DNA from 3 places in the Novosphingobium sp. NFX11 genome. Region 1 is predicted to be linked to each of the others. Evidence: predicted binding sites of a transcription regulator. Region 1 holds the regulator's gene; each other region holds the start of a gene.

Region 1 (7,704 bases):
CCGTGCTGTCGTGGATCGGCTTCTGCTGCGGCTTGATTGCAGTTTCTGCAACTTGTTATGCGTCCTTTCCTTTGCGGAGCAGTTATCCGCATTTCAGCCGGGCAATCATGGTATTGCCCTTGCTGGCGGTCGCGGGCTGCCTTGCGGTTTGGGTGCGGTCGGAAATCGTCGGCCAGCCGGCAATCGAAAGGCCTGTAGCGGGCAGTTTCATCGCGCGGGTCCTTGCTATCGAGATCGCAGCCTGCGCTTGATCGCGATCGCCTGCTGCTGGCCATGCGCGATCCGATAAGAGGTGTGCCCATTAAGGTCAGGCTCAACGTTCCCGGCAAGCGTTCCGCGGCGGGGATCGGTAGGGGGATCTCGTAGCATTCAGGGCGCGGCTGATGCCGCCGGCGCCGCCCATGCTTCCGGGCGCATACAACTTTGCGCGAACAGCCTGGTTTGCCGGCATTGCCGCTACCGGATCGGTCGTGGGAGACGTGAAGGTCGTCCGGGAATTCAGCGCAGGCGCATGGGCACTATCGGATATACGTCAGACGCTAACGGATCATATTCGCGTTCGCATCGGGGAAGAGCGCGCAGGTATTGCCGCGGCATTCGTCACCGGTGATCGCGGAAATATTTCGGAGGCCGATGATCAGGCCATGCGCGATTCGGGGCTGGCGCATCTGTTGTCGATAAGTGGGCTTCATGTCAGCGCGATGGTGGGGGCAGTGTACCTCGTGGCCATCCGATTACTGGCGCTTTCCTCATGGATGGCGCTCCGGGTGAGGTTGCCGGTAATCGCGGCCGGCGCAGGAGCCCTCGCCGGTGTAGCTTACACCCTTTTGTCCGGTTCTGAAGTCCCTACAGTCAGATCATGCATCGGGGCATTGCTGGTGCTGTTCGCGCTCGCCCTTGGGCGTGAGCCCTTGTCCTTGCGCATGCTGGCGGTTGCAGCGTTCTGCGTTCTTCTGCTGTGGCCCGAGGCAGTAATGGGGCCCAGTTTTCAGTTGAGCTTCGGAGCGGTTCTGGCGCTTATCGCAGTCAGCACATCGGAACCGGTGCGCCATTTCCTTGGGCCGCGTGACGAAGGGATGATCGCAAGAGCAATGCGCCATATCGCTCTATTGCTTTTGACCGGCGCGGTAATCGATCTGGCACTCATGCCTATCGGCCTGTACCATTTCCACCGCGCCGGCGTATATGGAGCGCTGGCCAATGTGGTCGCGATCCCGTGGTCGACCTTCATCGTCATGCCGTTGCTGGCTAGCGCATTGATCCTCGACATCGCCGGGCTGGGAGGGCCTTTCTGGTGGCTGGCGGGCGTTTCGGTGGATGTGCTTGTCGGACTGGCACATTGGTTCGCTTCAAGACCGGGGGCGGTCAACCTGCTGCCGGGTACCGACGCCTGGGCATTCATGCTTTTTGTGTCGGGCGGGCTTTGGCTCGGTCTATGGACCGGCCGCATCCGCTGGGCGGGGTTTCCCATTGCCGCGATCGGTGTGCTTTTGCTCGCGATGGCCCCGCCTGCAGATATATTGGTATCGGGCGACGGTCGCCATGTCGGCCTTGTCGAAAACGGCGGAAATCAGTTGTTCTTACTCAGGGACAGCAAAGGAGGCTATGCCCGGGACAATCTGATGGAGTTCGCGGGGATAGAAGCGGAACCCGCCACGCTTGATAAGTGGCCAGGCGCAAGGTGCAACCCGGACTTCTGTAAGGTGCCGATTGAGCGATCGGGGAAAGTCTGGCACCTGCTGATGTCGCGTGGACGCGATTCCGTCGCGGAACGTTCGCTTGTTGCAGCATGTGAGCACAGCGACATTGTCATCTCAGATCGCTGGTTACCACGTAGCTGCCGCCCGCGCTGGTACAAGGCCGATCGTGGATCTTTGGCTAATACGGGAGGATTGGCCGTTTATCTGGGCAAGGGGCGCATCGATACTGTGGCTCAGACGCAGGGCGCACACGGCTGGTGGCATTCCTCACCATTTCATGTCCGTGAGAATGGACCTTCAACCACCAACTAGCGAACTAAGCGTGGTTCTTCCGGCGCGTGAGGACTTTCATAGTCCAATCCGAAGCCGGATTTTGCCTAATATACCGGATTTGACCTAATATGATTGCCGCAATGCGTATCGCAAGAAACTCCGGCACGGATCAAAACCGTCCGGAGTAAGTCGCGCTACTTGCCACAACGATGGTGAATCGGACTGGAAAAGTTTTAATTATACCGACGAAGCAGGCCAGCGAGCTTGCCCTGGACTTCCACTTCATCCGGGCCATATATCTGCGGTTCGTAAGCGGCGTTTGCAGGATCTAGGCGAACCATTCCAGCTTCACGTCGCAGGTATTTCAACGTGGCTTCTTCGCCACGGATGAGAGCCACCACGATCTCGCCATCCCGGGCAGCATTCGTGCGCTTAACTAGCGCGAAATCGCCATCCAGAATGCCGGCTTCGATCATGGAATCACCGGAGACCTCCAGCGCATAGTGTTCGCCCGAACCGAGCAGCGCAGCCGGGACAGGCAGGGTCGATTGCCCTTCCAGTGCCTCGATCGGAACGCCTGCCGCGATACGACCGTGCAGTGGAATCTCGATCACGTCATTCGCCGCTTCTACGGCGGGACGAGGTGCCTGAAGAGGGGGCACCCCATGATTGCTATTGGCAGCGGATGGACGTGGCGCCTTGCTGCCCGTATCATCCGGTTGACGCAAGACTTCCAAAGCGCGCGCACGGTTGGGAAGGCGGCGAATGAAGCCTCGCTCCTCCAGCGCCGAAATCAGTCGGTGAACACCGGACTTCGACTTGAGATCAAGGGCTTCCTTCATCTCCTCAAAGCTGGGAGAGATGCCGCTTTCTTCAAGCCGTGCCTGGATGAACCGGAGCAATTCGTGCTGCTTGCGAGTCAACATGGTCGCTGCCTTTTCGTGACCTTCGAACCAGGCAAGTCCTGATCCCGCTTGTTCTCGTAGTGAACAATGGGGGAACAATCAAGCAACCAATTGAACTCAATTCAAGCAATGCCGTCATTCTAGAGCAGGAAAATCCGAACTTCGTCTCCTGCAGCCGCCGGCGCGGCCATTGCCGCGCGATCTACCAGCACATTGCTTGCGGCCAGAGAGGACAGGGCGCCGCTGTCCTGCAGTGCATTGACGGTCACGCTTTCGCCATCCCACCAACCGCGAAGAAACTCACGGCGGCGACCGTTGGCGCGCAGCGGCATACTTAGCCTAGCGGCCAGCCGCATTGGCAATGGCCTCGCGGCACCCTGCATCGCTCGCAGGAGAGGAAGCAGAAAATGGTAGGCCGTAACGTAGCTGGAGACCGGATTTCCGGGTAGTCCCAGTATGATCTGTCGCCGTCCCGTCAGTTCGCGCGTGGCGACGAGGATGGGTTTGCCGGGCTTGATCGCCACGCGCCAGAAATCGATGCTCGCGCCCCAGCGTTCGAGTGCCGGGCGGATGAGGTCGTGATCGCCGACAGAAGCGCCGCCGCTTGTCACGATGAGATCGACGTCGTCGGATGCCTCGAAAGCGCGCGTGATCGTGTCGATATCATCCGGTACAGGTCCGACCCGCTTCGCATCGACACCCAGCGCTGAAGCCATAGCCGCCAGCATGACGCCGTTGCTTGCGGGAATCTGATGGGTTGCGCAGCATTCCGGGTTTTCAGCGAGTTCATCGCCGCTGTCGATCACGGCCAGCCGCGGTGTGCGATGGACAGGCAGGTGCGTATGGCCCGAAGCGATTGCCAACGCCATTTGCGCCGGAGTGATGCGCGCGCCCGGCAGCATGATTTCCGTCCCCGTGACGAAATCCATTCCGCGATGTCTGATATGCTTGTGCGCGGGATCGGGTGCTTCACCCGACAACGTCAGGATTTCGGCATCTCTAGCAAGGTCTTCCTGGAGAATGACTGCCGCCGCATCGACCGGCAATATTGCGCCCGTTGAAATGCGTACGGCTTCGCCGGTGGAGAGGGCGCCGACATGGGGATGTCCGGCGGCGCTCTCTCCGATCACTCGCCAGGGGCCCTGCAAGTCTCCGGCCGTCACTGCATAGCCATCCATCGCAGACAGGTTGGCCGGTGGCTGCGTGCGTCGGGCATATAGCGGTTCTGCGAGATACCGGTTGTATGCGCCCTCGATATCGACTCGCTCTATCGGAAGGGGTGTGGCCAACGCCAGCAATCGAGCCTGTGCGTCCTCGAGCGAGAGCGGCGCCGATTTGTTCATTCGGCCCACCCGTCCAGTTTCCAGTGGCCCGACTTGCCGCCGATCTTTTCTACAAGGCGGATGTCACTGATGACCATGCTCTTGTCGAGCGCCTTGGCCATGTCGTAAATTGTCACAAGTGCGATGGAAGTCGCTGTTATTGCTTCGATTTCAACGCCGGTTTTTCCCGTCAAGGATGCTCGGGCAATTACCTTTATCGCGTTGTCTTCGAACGAGAACTCCAGATTTACGGCATCCAGCGCGAGAGGGTGACACATCGGAATGAGTTCTGCCGTGCGCTTCGCCGCCATTATGCCAGCGATCCGCGCAGTACCTAGAACGTCACCCTTGGGCGCATTTCCAGCGCGAACGGCGGCGAGGGCGTCCTCGCTCATCGAAATCCGACCGGAAGCTATGGCAGTGCGCTGTGTTTCGGCCTTGGCACCAACGTCGACCATGCGGGCGTTGCCGTTGGCGTCGATATGCGTGAGGGACTTGTTCATCGCAACCCCATGGGCATTACGTTCCGGTGAGAAGGGCGCGCGTCGCCGCTTCTATATCATTTTTGCGCATCAGGCTTTCGCCCACCAGGAAGGTGCGGGCACCGCAAGATGACAGGCGCTCCAGGTCGGCGTGGACGTTTATCCCGCTTTCGCTGACCAGCAAGGTGCCTTCGGGCGCCTGCGGGGCCAGTCGCTCAGTGGTCGCGATGTCGGTAGCGAAGCGCCGCAGATCACGATTGTTCACACCGATAAGACGTGATTTCAAAAGGCTTGCACGTTCCATCTCATGTTCATTGTGAACTTCGACCAGGCAGTCGAGACCGCGCTCGATAGCCGCGGATCTGATTTCCGCCATCAACACGTCGTCCAGCGCAGCGACGATGATGAGGATGGCATCCGCACCGATCGCGCGCGCTTCCGCCACCTGCCATGGATCGACCATGAAGTCCTTGCGGATGATCGGAAGGTTACAGGCGGCACGGGCCTCGACGAGGAAATCCTCATGTCCCTGAAAATAGGGAGCGTCGGTCAGCACGGACAAGCATGCGGCACCGCCTCTCTCGTAGGCGACAGCATGTTCTGCGGGGCGAAAATCGCTTCTGATCAGTCCCTTGGAGGGTGAAGCTTTTTTGATTTCCGCGATGAGCGCATAGCCCGTTTCCGCCTTGGCGCGTAACGCAGCTTCAAAACCGCGAGGATGCGTCTGCGCGGCGGCGCGCGCATCGAGGTCCGCTATGGTAGCGAGAGCCTTGCGGGCGGCGACTTCCTTGCGCTTGGTGTCGCAGATTTCAATGAGCTTGTCGGACATCAGTTCCTCGTCACGCGCGGGTTGCCGCGATCCAGCAGTCGAGCAGAGCCTTGGCCAAGCCCTTGTCGATCGTTTCTGCCGCTTCTTCGACGCCCTCGGTCCAGCTATCGACTTCGCCTGCCACGAGAAGGGCACCTGCGGCGTTGAGTAGAACGGCGTCGCGGTAGGCGCCGGGCGCGCCCATCAGCAGATCGTTGAGCGCGCGGGCATTGTAGGCTGGGTCACCGCCGCGAATGGCGTCGACCGAAGCCAGCGGGAGGCCGGCATCCTGGGGGCGACGCGCCGCATGGACAGTTCATGGCCGCAGATCTCGGCGACTTCGTTGCCGCCTGCGAGGCTCAACTCGTCGAGGCCCTCGTCGCCGGAAATGACCATCGAGTGCTCGGTGCCAAGCCGCAGCAGGGCATCGGCGTAGATCGGCACGTAGGCCGGGCGTGCGATGCCGACTAGCTGGCGCGAGACTTGCGCCGGGTTCGCCAGCGGCCCCATCAGGTTGAAGATCGTGCGGCGGCCTAGCGACTTGCGCAGCGGCATCAGCCGACCCATCGTCGGGTGGTGGCGCGCGGCGAACAGGAAGCCGATGCCGATTTCGGCGAGCGTGGATTCTGCAGTCTCGACGGCGCGGTCGAGGTTCAGCCCCATCGCTTCGAGGGTATCGGCGGCGCCCGCTTTGGAACTGGCAGCGCGGTTACCATGCTTGGCGACGGGGACGCCCGCAGCCGCGACCACCAGAGAAACGGCGGTCGAGACGTTGAGGGTGTGGAAGCCGTCGCCGCCGGTGCCGCAGACGTCGATGGCGCCTGCGGGCGCCTTCACCGGGATCATCCGCTCACGCATGGCGCGAGCCGCGCCCGCGATTTCGCTGGCGGTCTCGCCGCGATCCGACAAGGCGACGAGGAACTCGGCGATTTCGGATCTGGGCATTTCGCCGTCGAGGATTGCGGCGAAGGCTGCTTGGGCCTCGTCCTCGGCGATCGGGTGGAGAGGGTCGGGAAGGGTCATGCGCTCAGCCGTTCCGGCAGTTTGGCCTCGATACCGCAAGTGCGCAGGAAGTTCGCGAGCATGGCATGGCCGTGCTGGGTGGCGATGCTTTCCGGATGGAACTGGACGCCGTGGATCGGCAGGCTCGCATGGCGGAAGCCCATGACATGGCCGTCGTCCGAGCGGGCGTTCACCACCAGCGTCTCGGGAATGTCCTCGACGATCAGCGAGTGATAGCGCGTCGCGGTGAAGGGCGAGGGCAGCCCGGCGAAGACTCCGGTGCCGTCATGCGTGACCGGCGAGGTCTTGCCGTGCATCAGGCCACCGCGCACGACCTTGCCGCCGAAATACTGGCCGATCGACTGATGGCCGAGGCACACGCCGAGGAGCGGCATCCCCGCATCCGCCGCCGCGCCGACGAGGTCGAGGCTGATGCCAGCCTCGTTGGGGGTGCAGGGGCCGGGCGATATCAGGAAGCCTTTCGCGCCGCTGGAAATGGCCTGGCCTGCGCTGAGCGCGTCGTTGCGCACGACCTCCACTTCGGCGCCCAGTTCCATCACGTAATGGACCAGGTTCCAGGTGAAGCTGTCGTAATTGTCGATGACGAGGATCATGACTTCGCCTTTGCGCTTTTCTCGACGACGATCAAGGGGCCGAGCGGAGGGCCGCCGTCGACGCGGCCATGCTCGGGGTCCCAGAGCGAGGATACGCTGCCGTCGAGGAACAGCGCATTGTCGCATTTCAGGGCGTCGCGGAAATAGCGCGCGAGCTTGCCGAAGGATACCGGCTCGTCGGAAATGACGAAGTGGGCGCGGCCCTTGTCATCGATGCCGACGCCGTTGCGCAGTTTCAGCGACTTGCCGTCCTCGTCGATCTTGGGATGCAGCTTGCCGGAGATGACCAGCATCGGCCCGGACTGGGTGCCGAAGTCGGGACGGTCGGTGACGGACTTTGCGAAGTCGTCGCTGGCGCGGACATGCCAGTTACCCGCTGCGTCTCCGTAGAAGACGCCGTTGGGGCTGAGGTGGAAGTTGCCCCAGCCTTCGTTGGTGTTTAGCGCGTGCTGCTTCTCGCCGTTCTCGACGTAGTAGCCGATCGGCTTGCCATCGGCGTCGAACATGCCGCCGTTCATCGCGAAGGCAACTTCGTGGCTGCGCGCCGGGCGGTCCACCGCGAGTTGCGAGAGGCTGCGATACGGCGCGCCGCCCTTGG
Region 2 (7,704 bases), 350 kb from region 1:
GCTCGGCGCGGGCGACGGTCTCGTCTATGCGGATCGTATCGTCGTCGCCCGCCAGTTCGCGCACGAAACGCAGCATCTGCCCGATCGCCTCGCGCGGCTGCAACCGGCCAAGCAGCACATCGCACACCACGATAGCCCCGGCGTTGATGAAGGGATTGCGCGGAATGCCGTGCTCGGTTTCCAGTTGGACGATGGAGTTGAACGCCGACCCCGAAGGCTCGCGGCCCACCCGGTTCCACAACTGGTCCCCCACCGCGCCCAATGCCAGCGTCAACGCGAAGACCTTGGAGATCGACTGGATCGAAAACGCCTCGTCCGCATCGCCTGCGGCGTGAACCGTGCCGTCGGCCATGACCACGGCGATGCCGAACTTGTCGGCCGGAACCGACGCGAGCGGCGGAATATAGGAGGCGACGGTGCCGCGCTCGGCAATGCCGCGCATTTCCTCGGCGATATCGGCGACGATTTCAGCAAGGTCGGACGCCATTACAACTCCCGTCGTCCCGGACTTGATCCGGGACCGCTGGCCGTGAACGACCCACCTCGCACCGCGCGCGGCCGCCTCTCACCTAAAGACAGCCACCGGTCCCGGATCAAGTCCGGGACGACGCCTCATTCGCAGCCAGCGGTTACCCCGCCAGCGCCGCCTTCACCGCCGCGATGGCATCCGCCGCCTTGTCGCCGTCGGGACCGCCGCCCTGCGCCATGTCGGCGCGGCCGCCGCCGCCCTTGCCGCCAAGCGCCTCGACGCCCTTGCGGACGAGTTCGACCGCGCTGACGGTGCCGGTGAGGTCTTCGGTGACGGCAGCGGCGATGCTCGCCTTGCCCTCGTTCACCGCGACGATCGCCGCCACGCCCGAACCGAGCCGCTGCTTGGCCTGATCGAGCAGCCCGCGCAATTCCTTGGGATCGAGACCTTCGAGCACCTGCCCGGAGAACTTCACGCCGCCTACGTCCTCGTCAGCCGCCTCGGCCTTCGCGCCGCCACCGCCGAGGGCAAGCGCCTTCTTCGCCTCGGCCAGTTCGCGCTCCAGCTTGCGGCGTTCGTCGAGCAGCGCGGCGACGCGGGCTTCCACGTCCTCCGGCGTCGTGCGCAGCAGGCTGGCGGCGTTCTTCAGCGCATCCTCGCGGCCGACCAGCCACTGGCGCGCGCCCTCGCCGGTCATCGCCTCGATACGGCGCACACCCGAGGACACCGCGCTTTCCGACACGATGCGGAACACACCGATGTCGCCGGTGGCGCGCACGTGGGTGCCGCCGCAAAGCTCGACCGAATACGTCCGGTCGCCGGAATGGCGGCCCATCGAGAGTACGCGGACTTCGTCGCCGTACTTCTCGCCGAACAGCGCCATGGCGCCTGCTCCGATGGCGTCTTCCGGCGTCATCAGGCGGGTGAGCACCTGCTCGTTGGCACGGACTTCGGCGTTCACCTCGGCCTCGATCGCGGCGATGTCGTCGTCGGAAAGCGCCTTGGGGTGCGAGAAGTCGAAGCGCAGACGGTCCGCCGCAACAAGCGAGCCCTTCTGCGTGACATGGTCGCCCAGACGGCCGCGCAGTGCCGCATGCAGCAGGTGCGTCGCGGAGTGGTTGGCGCGCACGGCATCGCGGCGCTCGACATCGACCGCCATGGCGACGGCATCGCCCAGCTTGATCGTGCCCGCCTCGACCGTGCCGCTCATCGCGTGCAGGCGGCCGAGCGGCTTGGCGGTGTCGGTTACGGTGATCTTGAGGCCGTTCGCGCCAGAGATCGAGCCGCGATCGCCTTCCTGACCACCCGATCTGCCGTAGAACGGGGTCTGGTTGGTGAGCACGACGACCTCGTCGCCCGCGTTCGCCGACTGGACTTCCTTGCCGTCCTTCACCAGCGCCACGACCTGGCCTTCGCCGGTGGTGGAGGTGTAGCCGGTGAACTCGCTGGCGCCTTCGCGCTCGGCGATGTCGAACCACACTTCGCTGTCGGCGGCCTGGCCCGAACCCTTCCACGCGGCGCGCGCGGCGGCCTTCTGCTGCGCCATGGCGGCGTCGAAGCCCGCCTTGTCGACCGCGATGCCGCGCGAACGCAGGGCGTCTTCGGTCAGGTCATAGGGGAAGCCGAAAGTGTCGTAGAGCTTGAACGCGGTTTCGCCCGGAAGTTCGCCGCCCTCGCCCATGCCGGTGGTCGCCTCGTCGAGCAGCTTGATGCCGTTCGACAGGGTGCGGCGGAACTGTACTTCCTCGCGCTCCAGCGTCTCTTCGATCAGCGGCTGAGCCCGGCCGAGTTCGGGATAGGCCTGGCCCATCTCAGCGACTAGCGCGGGCACTAGACGGTGCATCAACGGATCGTGCGCGCCCAGCAGGTGCGCATGGCGCATGGCGCGGCGCATGATGCGGCGCAGGACATAGCCGCGACCCTCGTTCGAAGGCAGCACGCCATCGGCCAGCAGGAAGCTGGTCGAGCGCAGGTGATCGGCGATCACGCGGTGGCTGGCGCGGCTGTCACCCTCGGCGGCAACGCCGGTCAGGCTTTCCGACGCGGCGATCAGCGCCTTGAAGGTGTCGATGTCGTAGTTGTCGTGCACGCCCTGCATGACGGCGGAGATGCGCTCCAGACCCATGCCGGTGTCGATCGAGGGCTTGGGCAGGTTGCCGACGATCTCGCCCGCCGACTGCTCGAACTGCATGAACACGAGGTTCCAGATCTCGATGAAGCGGTCGCCGTCCTCTTCCGGCGATCCCGGAGGGCCGCCCCAGATGTGGTCGCCATGATCGAAGAAGATTTCCGAGCACGGACCGCACGGGCCTTCATCACCCATCGCCCAGAAGTTGTCCTTCGTGGGGATGCGGATGATCTTCTGCTCGGGCAGACCGGCGATCTTCTTCCACAAGTCGAAGGCTTCGTCGTCGGTATGATAGACGGTGACCAGCAGCTTCTCGACCGGCAGGCCCCACTCCTTCGTCAGCAGCGTCCACGCATGGGTGATCGCCTGCTCCTTGAAGTAATCGCCGAACGAGAAATTGCCGAGCATCTCGAAGAACGTGTGATGGCGCGCGGTGTAGCCGACGTTATCGAGATCGTTGTGCTTACCGCCCGCGCGAACGCACTTCTGCGAGGACGTGGCGCGCGGCGTGGCGCGGGTTTCCAGGCCGGTGAACACGTTCTTGAACGGCACCATGCCCGCATTGACGAACATCAGCGTCGGGTCGTTGTAAGGAACGAGCGGCGCGGACTGCACGGCCTCATGACCATTGCTGGCGAAGTAGTCGAGGAAGGACCGGCGGATGTCGTTCGTAGTCTGCATGATTTGCGCCGATAATGGACACCGCGCGCGGCGGCAAGCGGGAGTCTGCGGTCAGACTGGTCGGGAATTGCGATGATACGCCGGTTTTTGCACCATAGTGGCGGGCGGGTTACGGAAGAAGGGAAGAAGACGCAGGGGAGCATAGCCCCCTGCACCCCCATTACCTGTCGTCGCCGCGCGTGCAGCAGTCTTGGGTACGCATTGCCTTCGTGGATCACGGTGCCGCGGGCTATTTCGACATGGAAGACGGCTTCGCCGCGGAAAGCGCATGACTGTGAACGATTCTCTGCGTGAGCACTGCAAGCGCTTCAGTCGTATATTCAGAGGATGTCCAAGATCGAACAATCCCTCGCCCTGCCCTTGCGGCGCCTGACCAATCCCATCCAACTGAGCATCGGCGCCGCCGTGACAGTAGCCGGTACCATCCTGGCCCTGTCCCACCTCTGATTTCTTCCATCGCTCGTCATTGCGAGCGCAGCGAAGCAATCCAGGGCAGCGTAAACCGCCATGGATTGCTTCGCTGCGCTCGCAATGACGAGGACTTTGCCCGACAGCCCAACGCCGCTGCAAGACGCGAGGCCGACAGTCCCGGGAGCGCGAGGGTGTTAACCCTCGCATTCATACTTCAATCTCTTCCCGAAACAAAAAACCCCGACATTCCTGCCGGGGTTCCTTGTCGGATCAGGCGTCGTCCTCGGAAGGTCCGACCATCATTTCCTCCGCCAGACCGTCGGTCTTGGTGCGGATCGCCTTCTCGAGACGATCGCAGACTTCGGGGTTGGTCTTGAGGTAGGTCTTGGCGTTCTCACGCCCCTGCCCGATGCGGATCGAATCGTAGCTGAACCATGCGCCCGACTTCTCGACGAGGCCGGCCTTGACGCCGAGGTCGAGGATTTCGCCGATCTTGGAGACGCCTTCGCCGTACATGATGTCGAATTCGACCTGCTTGAACGGCGGGGCGACCTTGTTCTTGACGATCTTGACGCGGGTGGCGTTGCCGACGACTTCATCGCGGTCCTTGATCGCGCCCGTGCGGCGGATGTCGAGGCGGACCGAGGCATAGAACTTGAGCGCGTTGCCGCCCGTGGTCGTCTCCGGGTTGCCGTACATGACGCCGATCTTCATGCGCAGCTGGTTGATGAAGATCACCATGCAGCGCGAGCGGCTGATCGAACCGGTCAGCTTGCGCAGCGACTGGCTCATCAGGCGGGCCTGCAGACCGACGTGGCTGTCGCCCATCTCGCCTTCGATTTCGGCGCGGGGGACGAGGGCGGCGACCGAGTCGACCACCAGCACGTCGATCGCGTTCGAGCGCACCAGCGTGTCGACGATTTCCAGCGCCTGCTCACCGGTGTCGGGCTGCGAGACGATCAGTTCGTCGATGTTGACGCCCAGCTTCTTGGCATAGACCGGGTCGAGCGCGTGTTCGGCGTCGATGAAGGCGGCGGTGCCGCCGGTCTTCTGCGCTTCGGCGATGCAGTGCAGCGCGAGCGTGGTCTTGCCCGAGCTTTCCGGACCGTAGATCTCGATCACGCGGCCGCGCGGCAGGCCGCCGACGCCGAGTGCGATATCCAGACCGAGCGAACCGGTGGAGATCGCTTCGACTTGCATGGTCTCCTTCGAGCCCAGCTTCATCGCGGAGCCCTTGCCGAACGCCTTGTCGATCTGTGCGAGCGCGGCTTCGAGCGCCTTCTGACGGTCCATGGAGTCCTTTTCCTTGCCTTCCTGGATCAGCTTGAGCTGAGCGGCCATATTACTTACCTCCTGCTACCTAGCTGACCGGAAAGGTCAACGTCACGAAGCGACCTGTACTCGCTTCGTTCCACCAGAACAAGACAGGAACTTCGGCAGATTTCCGTTTTTTAACGCGGGAATCAGCCCTTGACGGTCTGCGCCAGAACTTCCCCGACTTTTTCGGAGAGCTGCTGGACCGAGAACGGCTTGGGCATGAACCAGGCGTTGGGGATGCCGATCTGCTTGCGCAGCTGCTCCTCCGCATAGCCCGACATGAACAGCACCGGCAGGTCGGGCGCGAAGCGGCGAATCTCGCGCGCCATGGCCGGACCGTCGAGCGTGGGCATGACGACGTCGGAGACGACGAGGTCGAACTGGCCGCCCTCCTCCACCAGTTCGAGGCCCTCTTCACCGTCGCGCGCGCAGGTGACCTGGTAGCCCTGCCGGGTGAGCGCGCGTTCGGCGACGATGCGCACCGGGTCTTCGTCCTCGACCAGCAGGATCGAACCGCCGCCCGCCCACTGCGTCGGCGGCGGGGTGGGGGCGACGATCGCCTTTTCAGGGAGGCTGCCGGGGGTCGCGTGGTGGACGGGAAGATAGACGGTGAAGCGCGTGCCGCCGCCTTTGCCGTTTTGGCCCACGTCGGTCTCGGCGAAGATGAAGCCGCCCGACTGCTTGACGATGCCGTAGACCGTCGAGAGGCCGAGGCCGGTGCCCTTGCCCTGCTCCTTGGTGGTGAAGAACGGCTCGAAGATCTTGCCGAGGATTTCGGGCGGGATGCCACCGCCGGTGTCCTCAACGATGAGGGCGGTGTACTCGCCCGCCGGGATGATTTCCGAGCGCATCGCGCGCACATCGGTGGTGGTGATGCGGCGAGTGGCGAGGGTCAGCTTGCCCGCGCCGTCGCCGCGCGATTGCATGGCGTCGCGGGCGTTGACGCACAAGTTGACGATGACCTGCTCAAGCTGCGTCGGGTCGGCACGGACGGGGCCGAGATCGCGGTCGTGGGTGACGGCAAGCTGGATTTTCTCGCCGATCAGGCGGCGCAGCATCTGCGAGACGTCGGCGACGACGTCGGGCACCTGGATCACCTCGGGCCGCAGGGTCTGCTGGCGCGAGAAGGCGAGCAACTGGCGGGTCAGCGAGGCGGCGCGGTTGGAGTTGGCGCGGATCTGCTGGATGTCGTCATAGTCCGAATCGCCCGGCGTATGGCGCATCAGCATGAGGTCGCAGGTGCCGAGAATGGCGGTGAGCACATTGTTGAAATCGTGCGCGACGCCGCCCGCAAGCTGGCCCACCGCCTGCATCTTGGTGGCCTGTGCGACCTGACGCTTGAGGCGCATTTCCTCAGAGGTATCGGTAAGCCCGAGCAACACAGCGGCATCGCCAAGGCCGCGCACGCCCGCGAGGCTGAGCGAGACGGGATCATCCGGCTGACTGGTCAGGCGGATCGCGAGGTCTCCCGCCGCAGCCGGGCCTTGCGCGAAGCGACGGATCGCTTCGGACAGCGCGCGCTTGTCATCCTTGACGACGAGGTCGGTCGGGTAGGTCGGCGGCTCCTGCCCTTCGTGGCCGGCCGCGCGCATGAAGGCCGGGTTGGCGAAGAGGAGGCGTCCGTCGCGGTCGGCCATGGCGAGGCCAAGCGGGAGCTGGCTGAGAAGTGCCTCCAGATGCGGCGCGGAGCCGGTGCCGCCGCCTCCGGTGCCGATGCCCTGCGAGGCCTCGACCACGAGCATCAGCGACGGGGTCGTGTTGGGGTCGGCCTCGTCGGTACGGTCAGGGTCGGTGACGGGGACGTGATAGAGTACCAGCGCGCCGCCGCGCCCGCCATCGCGCGCCCAGCCGATCCGCTCGCCCTCCTCCTGCCCGAGCAGCGCGACGAAGTCGGCGCCGGTCATGTCGGCATGGGCATCACCGGTGGCGCGCAGGGCGAAACCGGCGCTCGCGGCGCGGATGGTGCCGTCGGGATCGACCAGCGCGGCGGCGATGCCCGCCTTGGAAAGGCCGCGTCCCAGCTTGCCATCAAGCTGCGCGACGAGTTCGCCGACCGGGTCGCTGGAGCCGATGGCGCCGATGCGCCAGACGAGGAAATCGTCGCCCCTGCCGGTGCGGCGCACGTCTGCGCGCCAGTGGACGCCGTCCTCGTTGGCAATCTCGGCCGTGCCGTGACCGTCGCGCCAGGCGCGACGAGTGGCTTCGGCGAGGCGTTCGAGCGAGATCGGCAGAACCGGCAGGCTGGGCGGCGCGGCAGCGGGGCCGAACCAGTTTTCGAAACAGGAATTGGCGCAAGTCAGGCGCCCGGCACGGTCGGTGACGGCAATCGCCATGTCGGCGCGCTCGATCCCGGCGACGGTGACCGACCAGTCGGGCTGGGCGAACTCGACCTCGGCGGCGGGCGCGCGGCGACGGGCAAGCGCCCATGCGCCTGCACCGAACACGAGGATCGCGGCGAGGAACGTCGCCATCAGCAGCACGTCGCCCGAGACGATCCAGATCAGCACGGCGCTCAGAAGCAGGGCTCCGACGACGACGAGGACGTCAGTGCGCAGTCCGGGGCGCTGTATGCCAGAGTTCATGCAGAGACTTCATTCATGCGGGGGTTTCCGTGGGGGCTTCAATGCGATCCCGTTTCGGCCGCAGGCGGCGGGCGCGGTGCTTGTGGCCGATCCACCAGCGCCAGAACCACAAGGTC
Region 3 (7,704 bases), 270 kb from region 1:
CCGGGGCATGACTGCCACCCGCCCGAGGCGTTCGCAGGCTGGTCGCTGCCGACGTCCTCCGCGCCGGATGTGGCGACGGCGCTGCGCGATCTCGAAAAGCTGGCCCCACGCGCCGTGCTGATCGCGGGTTCGCTCTACCTTGCGGGCGCGGTGCTGCGGGACAACGGCGAAGTGCCGGACTGAAGAGTTGATCAGTTCGTCGTCCCGGGCTTGATCCGGGACCGCTGGCTGTCTTTAGGAATAGGTCGTCGGCAAGGCGCCCGAAGCGAGGTGGGTCGTTCACGGCCAGCGGTCCCGGATCAAGTCCGGGACGACGTTATGCTGCTTTCCCTCTACTCCACCTCACCCGCAGACCCCAGCGCCTGATCGACGAGCCCTGTCCGGCTCAGCCACCAAAACAGCGCGATGCCGGGCAGCGACGCCACCGTGGTGAGCAAGTAGAAGTTCACGTAGCCCATGGCCTCGATCAGCGCGCCCGCCGTCGTGCCGGTGGCGAGCCGCCCGACGACGCTCGCTCCGGCCGAGATCAGCGCATACTGCGCCGCCGTGTAGCGCAAGTCGCACAGCGCCGAGAAATAGGCGATCACCACCACGCCGCCGTAGCCCGACGCGATGTTCTCGAAGCCGATGGCGCCAGCCATGCCCCAGTTGCTGTGCCCGGCCGCAGCCAGCGCCGCGAAGCTGAGGTTCGACACACCCATCAGCACCAGCGAGAGCATCACCGAGCGCTTGAGGCCCATGCGCGCATAAGCGACGCCGCCGATGAACACGCCGATCATGTAGGCCCAGAAGCCCAGGCCGATGTCGTAGATCGCGATCTCGTCGTTGCTGAAGCCGAGGTCGTCGAACAGCAGGCGGAAGGTCAGGTTCGCTAGCGTGTCGCCGATCTTGTGGACGAGGATGAACAGCAGCACTAGGAACGCGCCGTTGCGGCGGAAGAACTCCCCGAACGGCCCGGCGATGGAGGACCAGACTTCGGCCAGCCCCTTCTTCTCGACCACCACCTTGCGGCGCTCCGGCTCGCCCAGCACCAGCGCGGTGAGCATCGCGGGCAGCGCGAAGACGGCGCATGCCGCATAGCCCACGCCCCAGCCGTAGCGCGCCGAAAGCACCAGCGCGAGCGCGCCCGCCCCCGCCGAGCCGATGCGCCAGCCGTACTGGCTCATGCCCGACCCGGTGCCGAGCTGGTAGGGCTTGAGCGTCTCGATGCGGTAGGCGTCGATGACGATGTCGAAGCTGGCGCCCGCCACGCCCACCAGCACGGCGGCGAGCACGGTCGCGCCGATGTCCGCCGCCGGATCGACCAGCGCGAGATTCAGAACCGCCGCAATCACGGCAAGCCCGCAGACCAGCATCCACGATACGCGCTGCCCCATGCGGTGCAGCACCGGCAGGTGCACGCCGTCGACGATCCAGGCCCAGAACACCTTGAGATTGTAGACCAGGAACGCCAGCGTGAAGGCGGTGACGGTCTTCTTGTCGATCCCGTCCTGCGCCAGACGCGTGGTCAGCGTCGCGCCGATCATCGCATAAGGAAAGCCCGAGGACAGGCCGAGCATGAACGAGGCGAGCGACTCCCGCTCGAAATAGGGCTTGATCAGATCCCCGACGCTGCGACGCTCTGCGATGGTATCGGCGTCCACGCCGGTCTCCTCATTTGCGGTTGCCGCCAACTTAGCGGCGGCGATCCGTAAGGGAAGGCTGGATGAAGCGGCGATCAACAGGTATGGGCCACGAATGTCCAAACCTCCCAGCAAGTCTTCAGGCGGCAGATCAGGCGGCTCCGGCCGTGGTCGCGATTCCGGTTCCTCGTTCGGTGGAGCTCCGCGTGGCGGCTCTTCGCGGGGCGGTGCATCGCGTGATGGCGGCCCCCGCTACAACGCCGGAAGTGGCAGTGCACGTGGCCGCACCGGCCGCGATGACGGTCCTGACGCGCCCCGTGGCGATGCTCCGCGCGGCGGACGCGGACGCCGCGAAGCCCCCGTATCGGCAGCCGCGAGGACTTCCGCAATGAATTCCCGCGCCGTGGCTCCAGAGACGGTGGGCGTGACGGCGCCTCCCGCGATGCTGGTCCGCGCGATGCCGCTGCCCGCGATGGCGCCCGTACCGGCGCCCCGCGTAGCGATCGTCCGCGTGAGGATACCCCGCGTGGCGGTTCCTACCGCAGTGGTCCGGGGCGCGACGGCGCGCCGCGTTCAGAGCGTGCGCAAGGCGGCGGATCGCGCGATGCGACCTATCGCAGCGGACCTGCACGTGATGGCGCCCGCTCCGATTCCCGCGACGGCGAACGCGGCTATCGTCCGCGCCGCGACGATCGCGCATTCGGCTCGGATCGCGGCCCACGCCCTGCCCGCCCGACCGGCCCCCGCCCCAACCTCAAGCCCGGCGCCGCCCGCGCGCTGCCGCGCCGACGCCCAAGGACCCCTCGCTGCCCGCCCGCGAAGGCGAGCGCGTGGCCAAACTGCTCGCCCGCGCCGGCGTCGCCAGCCGCCGCGAGGTCGAGCGCCTGATCATCGAAGGCCGCGTCACGCTGGACGACGTAGTGATCGAGACGCCCTCTACGGTGCTCACCTCCCTGCGCGGCGTCGCGGTGGACGGCAATCCGATCGCGGAAGCCGAAGGCACCCGCCTGTTCCTGTTCCACAAGCCCTCGGGCCTCATCACCGCCGAGCGCGATCCGGCGGGCCGCCCGACGATCTACACCGCGCTGCGCAACGCCCTGCCCGAAGGCACCGGCCGCGTGATGCCGATCGGCCGCCTCGATCTCAACACCGAGGGCCTGCTGCTGCTGACCAACGACGGCGAGTTCAAGCGCCAGCTCGAACTGCCCGCCACCGGCGTGCCGCGCACCTACCGCGCGCGTACTTTTGGTGACATCACGCAGGAACAGCTCGAACAGCTGATGGAAGGCATCGAGGTCGATGGCGTGATCTACGGCAAGATCGACGCCAACATGGAGCGCCGCACCGGGCGCAACCAGTGGATCGAGATGACCCTGACCGAAGGCAAGAACCGCGAAGTGCGCCGCGTGCTCGAAGCGCTCGGCCTGCAGGTCAGCCGCCTGCTGCGCACCGCCTACGGCCCGTTCCGCCTCGGCGACATGCCCAAGGGCATGGCCGGTGAAGTCTCGCAGCGCGACCTCGAGAACTTCCGCAAGAGCCTGCCGAGCCAGAATCCCACGAGAACGCAGGCATGAGCGGAAACCTGCGGATTATCGCGGGCGAATGGCGCGGCCGCAAGCTGGCTGCGCCCGAGGGTGACACTACCCGCCCCACCGCCGACCGCACGCGCGAGACGCTGTTCTCGATGCTGGTCAGCCGCCTCGGCGATTTCGAGGGGCTGAAGGTGGCGGACCTGTTCGCGGGCTCGGGCGCGCTGGGGCTGGAAGCCCTGTCGCGCGGGGCGGCGCACTGCCTGTTCGTCGATCAGGATGCAGGCGCGATCCGGGCGATTCGCAAGAACATCGCCAACCTGCAGGCGCAGCCGCGCAGCGACGTGCGCGCCTCCTCGGTGATGTCGCTGGGGACCGCAAAGGAGCCGCTCGACCTCGTGCTGCTCGACCCGCCTTACGATACCGGCGCGGGTCAGGTGGCGGTGGACAAGCTGGCTCGCCTCGGCTGGATCGGCGAAGGCACCTGGGTGAGCCTCGAAACCGGCAAGGGTGAAAGCGTGGCCATCAAGGGCTTCGAAGCCGACGTCACGCGTGATGTCGGCAAGGCCAGGCTGCACCTCCTGCGCCGTACATCTTGACATTTATAACCAAATAGGCTATATGTCCCAGCATCCGCAGCGGTGATGTACAAGCCACTTTCGGTGTATCGGGTCGGCGTCGTGGGCCGGGATGCGGTTTCAGCCGTAGCTACGCAAACCACGAGTCCGTTCGAAGACCCGGACTGTCTCTGCGCTACCGGAAACGCCGTCCATACGTTCCTGCGACACACGGCAGGACATGGGACGGCCATCCCGGATAGCCTTCGGCCGATAACGATGCGAACCCTAACGACGGCCACATGGGACTTTCCGATGGAATACAGGTCGAGCCGGGCTGCACCGTGAGTTACCCGGCCGCTCGCCAGAGCTTCACGGAAAACAAAACCCCGCGTCCCGGTGAGGACGCTCCCGACGCCGACCCGATGTTACCGGTCTTCGCGTTGATTTCCCCGGCGTAATGGCCTGCACTCGCCAGCGGGCGTTTCCGCGTGTCCGCAGCATACTCCGTTAGATCAAAGCACAACCCTGGTATGTGCATGCAAAACCCGTCATTCCCGCGAAGGCGGGAACCCATCTCCTAACGGCTCGTGTTGCACCGGCATCAGCTGGGTCCCCGCCTTCGCGGGGATGACGACATGAGGGATGGCAAAGCAAAGGTAGTGGTAAAGATACTATCCTCACATCTCGTCATTGCGAGCGCAGCGAAGCAATGACGAGATGTGAGTGTGTCCCTCCCCGAGCTTGTCCCAGGAAGGAATTTACACGTCCTACTTCCCGCCGCGATTGCGGCAGGCATCGGTCACCGTCTTGCTGCAGACCGGATAGTCCTTGTCCATCGCGGTCGCAGGCGGCGGGGTCAGTGCGCCCTTGTACGGGCCGCCCTGATAGGTCTCATCCGCAGGCATCGCCGGGCGCGCGGCCTGGTTCGCGGCTTGAGGATCGGGGACGCCTTCGGTCGGCACGCCCGGTCCCGGAGGGTTGGCCTGCCCCGGAGGCGTCGCAGGCGTCTCGCCCTTGAGCTGCTGCAGCACCGAATTCCAGGCCATCTGCCGCTGTTCGGGTGTCATCTTGTAGATCTGGCCGCGCTGGTCGGCCGTCAGCGCCCAATAGCCCTTCTGCTGATCCATGCTCAGCGTCCAGTAATAGACCTTGTAGTCGTTCGGCCAGCTTTCGTAGTCGGACTTCTGCGCCGGGTTCCAGCTGTCGTACGTGGCCTGCTGCTCGGGCGTGAGCGTCGGCGCGGCGCTGGAGGCGGCCGGAGGCTGCATGGCCGGAGCCGGAGCAGATGGCGGCGCGGCGGGCATTTCGGAAGTGGCGGGGGCGGCAGGGTCGCTCTGGGCATGGATGGCGGCGGGGACCACCAACAGGCTGAGGGCAGCAGAGCCGGCGAGCAGAACTTTACGCATTTCTCACTCTCCGTTTATGTCTTCGTTGTGATCGAACGACGAAGCGCACCGGCAATTGTTCCTCCGCTGCGACGAACCGGGCTTGCACCGGGCCATGCCGTTCCCTAGTTGTTCACGGTGAACAACCTGCAAGCTCCCTCCTCTGATCCGCTGATCGACGGCCTCAACGATCCCCAGCGCGAGGCCGTGCTGACCACCGAAGGCCCCGTGCTGATGCTCGCGGGCGCGGGCACCGGCAAGACGGCGGCGCTCACCCGCCGCCTCGCCCATCTCGTACACAGCCGCCTTGCATGGCCGAGCGAGATCCTGTGCGTCACCTTCACCAATAAGGCGGCGCGGGAGATGCGCGAGCGGGTCGGCCACCTGATCGGCCCGGCGGTGGAGGGCATGCCCTGGCTCGGCACCTTCCACGCCGTCGCCGCCAAGATGCTGCGCCGCCACGCCGAGCTGGTGGGCCTGCAGAGCAACTTCACGATCATCGACACCGACGACCAGCTGCGCCTGCTCAAGCAGCTGATCCAAGCCGAAGGGCTGGACGAAAAGCGCTGGCCCGCGCGCCAGCTGGCGGGCTGCATCGATCGCTGGAAGAACCGCGGCCTGAACCCGCAGGACCTCGACGCCGGAGAGAACGAAAGCTACGCCAACGGCAAGGGCCAGAAGTTCTACAAGCTCTATCAGGATCGGCTGAAGGCAGTGAACGCCTGCGATTTCGGCGACCTGCTTCTGCACATGCTCAACATCCTGCGCACCCACCGCGACGTGCTGGAGCAGTACCAGAACCGCTTCAAGTACGTCATGGTGGACGAATATCAGGACACCAACCAGGTCCAGTACTTGTGGCTGCGCCTGATCGCGCAGGGCCGCCAGAACATCTGCGTGGTGGGCGACGACGACCAGTCGATCTACTCCTGGCGCGGCGCCGAAGTGGCCAACATCCTGCGCTTCGAGAAGGACTTCCCCGGCGCCAAGGTCATCAAGCTGGAGCAGAACTACCGCTCCACGCCGCAGATCCTTGCCGCCGCCTCCGGCCTGATCGACGAGAACACCCAGCGCCTCGGCAAGACCCTGTGGACCGAGCGCCACGCGGGCGACAAGGTGCAGGTCGTCGGCGTCTGGGACGGGCCGGAGGAAGCCCGCCGCGTCGGTGACGAGATCGAGCGGCTGGAGCGTCAGGGCGCCCCGCTCGACCAGATCGCCATCCTCGTGCGCGCGCAGTACCAGACGCGCGAATTCGAGGACCGCTTCATCTCCATCGGCATGAAGTATCGCATCGTCGGCGGCTTCCGCTTCTACGAACGCGCCGAGATCCGCGATGCGCTGGCATACTTGCGCGTCATCGCGCAGCCCGCCGACGACCTCGCGTTCGAGCGCATCTACAACGCCCCCAAGCGCGGCCTCGGCGCCAAGGCGCTGGAGGCGCTGCACCGGCTGGCACGAAATCGCGGCATTCCGCTGTCGAACGCCGCGATCGAGATCGCCGACACCGACGAGCTGCCCGCGCGCGCGCGCAACACCTTCCTCGCGCTGATGCGCGACTTCGCGCGCTGGCGCGATCTCTCAGCCACCGAAGGCCCCGCCGACCTGCTGCGCACCGTGCTCGACGAATGCGGCTACACCGATGCGCTGCAGGCGGAGAAGACCGCCGAGGCCAACGGGCGGCTGGAAAACCTCGTCGAACTCGCGCGCGCCATGGAGGAATACGACAGCCTCGGCGACTTCCTCGAACACGTCAGCCTCGTCATGGACAACGAGAACGCGGCCGAGGAAGAGAAGGTCACGATCATGACCATGCACGGCGCCAAGGGGCTGGAATTCGACAACGTGTTCCTGCCCGGCTGGGAGGAAGGCGTGTTCCCCTCGCAGCGCTCGCTCGACGAAGGCGGCCTCGCCAGTCTGGAGGAGGAGCGCCGCCTCGCCTACGTCGCGATCACGCGGGCGAAGAAGAAGTGCACGATCCTGCATGCGGCCAACCGGCGCATCTATGGCCAGTGGACCAGCTCGATCCCCTCGCGCTTCATCGCCGAACTGCCCGAGGAGCATGTCGACTCCGAAACGACGCTTTCGGGCGGTGCCTCGCTGTGGCGGGCGCAGTGGTCGGAGCACGCCGATCCCTTCGCCGACGTGGCGCGGATGCAACCCTCGCGGATCGTCACGCGCGGCCCCGGCTGGCAGCGGGCAGCGGCGAAGGAGTACGACGCCAGCCCCAAGCGCGTGGTCGAAAGCACCCGCTCCGCCGCCAGCTTCGCCGCCAAGCCGCGCTCCGACATCGCCGTGGGCGCGCGCGTCTTCCACGAGAAGTTCGGCTATGGCGCAGTGGTTGCGCAGGAAGGCAACAAGCTGGAGATCGAGTTCGAGCAGGCGGGCAACAAGCGCGTGCTCGACAGCTTCGTGAAGCCGGCGTGACGGATCTGTCGTCCCGGACTTGATCCGGGACCGCTGGCTGTCTTTAGGTGCGAGCTATCGGAGGGGGCTTCGACAAGCTCAGCCTGAGCGGAATTTAAAGACCTGATCTCGATACCGCTCAGGCTGGGCTTGTCGAAGCCCCCTCGCCCTCTCGATCGCCTCCAATTACCGCGCCCGCGATTAC

The links. Region 1 encodes LexA, which represses DNA repair genes until DNA is damaged. Its sites were predicted from a motif close to GTTCCNCNCTTGTTCT; they were not measured.
Region 2: the regulator LexA is predicted to act here: its motif matches at 5,106-5,121, upstream of recA (recombinase RecA).
Region 3: the regulator LexA is predicted to act here: its motif matches at 5,217-5,232, upstream of KZO24_RS04480 (ATP-dependent helicase).

Annotation. Positions count from the first base shown of each region.
Region 1 is NZ_CP080384.1:1,133,577-1,141,280, forward strand. Features, by position in the region: gene KZO24_RS05750 (hypothetical protein) at 1-251, shown strand, start outside; gene KZO24_RS05755 (ComEC/Rec2 family competence protein) at 384-2,012, shown strand; gene lexA (transcriptional repressor LexA) at 2,207-2,899, opposite strand; gene KZO24_RS05765 (molybdopterin molybdotransferase MoeA) at 3,019-4,221, opposite strand; gene moaC (cyclic pyranopterin monophosphate synthase MoaC) at 4,218-4,703, opposite strand; gene trpC (indole-3-glycerol phosphate synthase TrpC) at 4,720-5,511, opposite strand; partial or broken gene trpD (anthranilate phosphoribosyltransferase) at 5,522-6,513, opposite strand; gene KZO24_RS05785 (anthranilate synthase component II) at 6,510-7,106, opposite strand; gene KZO24_RS05790 (phosphodiester glycosidase family protein) at 7,103-7,704, opposite strand, start outside.
Region 2 is NZ_CP080384.1:785,423-793,126, reverse strand. Features, by position in the region: gene KZO24_RS04110 (glutaminase) at 1-487, opposite strand, end outside; gene alaS (alanine--tRNA ligase) at 630-3,278, opposite strand; gene recA (recombinase RecA) at 3,960-5,030, opposite strand; gene KZO24_RS04095 (hybrid sensor histidine kinase/response regulator) at 5,153-7,588, opposite strand; gene KZO24_RS04090 (DUF2062 domain-containing protein) at 7,602-7,704, opposite strand, start outside.
Region 3 is NZ_CP080384.1:867,847-875,550, reverse strand. Features, by position in the region: partial or broken gene KZO24_RS04505 (bifunctional folylpolyglutamate synthase/dihydrofolate synthase) at 1-183, shown strand, start outside; gene KZO24_RS04500 (AmpG family muropeptide MFS transporter) at 333-1,643, opposite strand; gene KZO24_RS04495 (pseudouridine synthase) at 2,453-3,196, shown strand; gene rsmD (16S rRNA (guanine(966)-N(2))-methyltransferase RsmD) at 3,193-3,750, shown strand; gene KZO24_RS04485 (hypothetical protein) at 4,479-5,117, opposite strand; gene KZO24_RS04480 (ATP-dependent helicase) at 5,235-7,520, shown strand.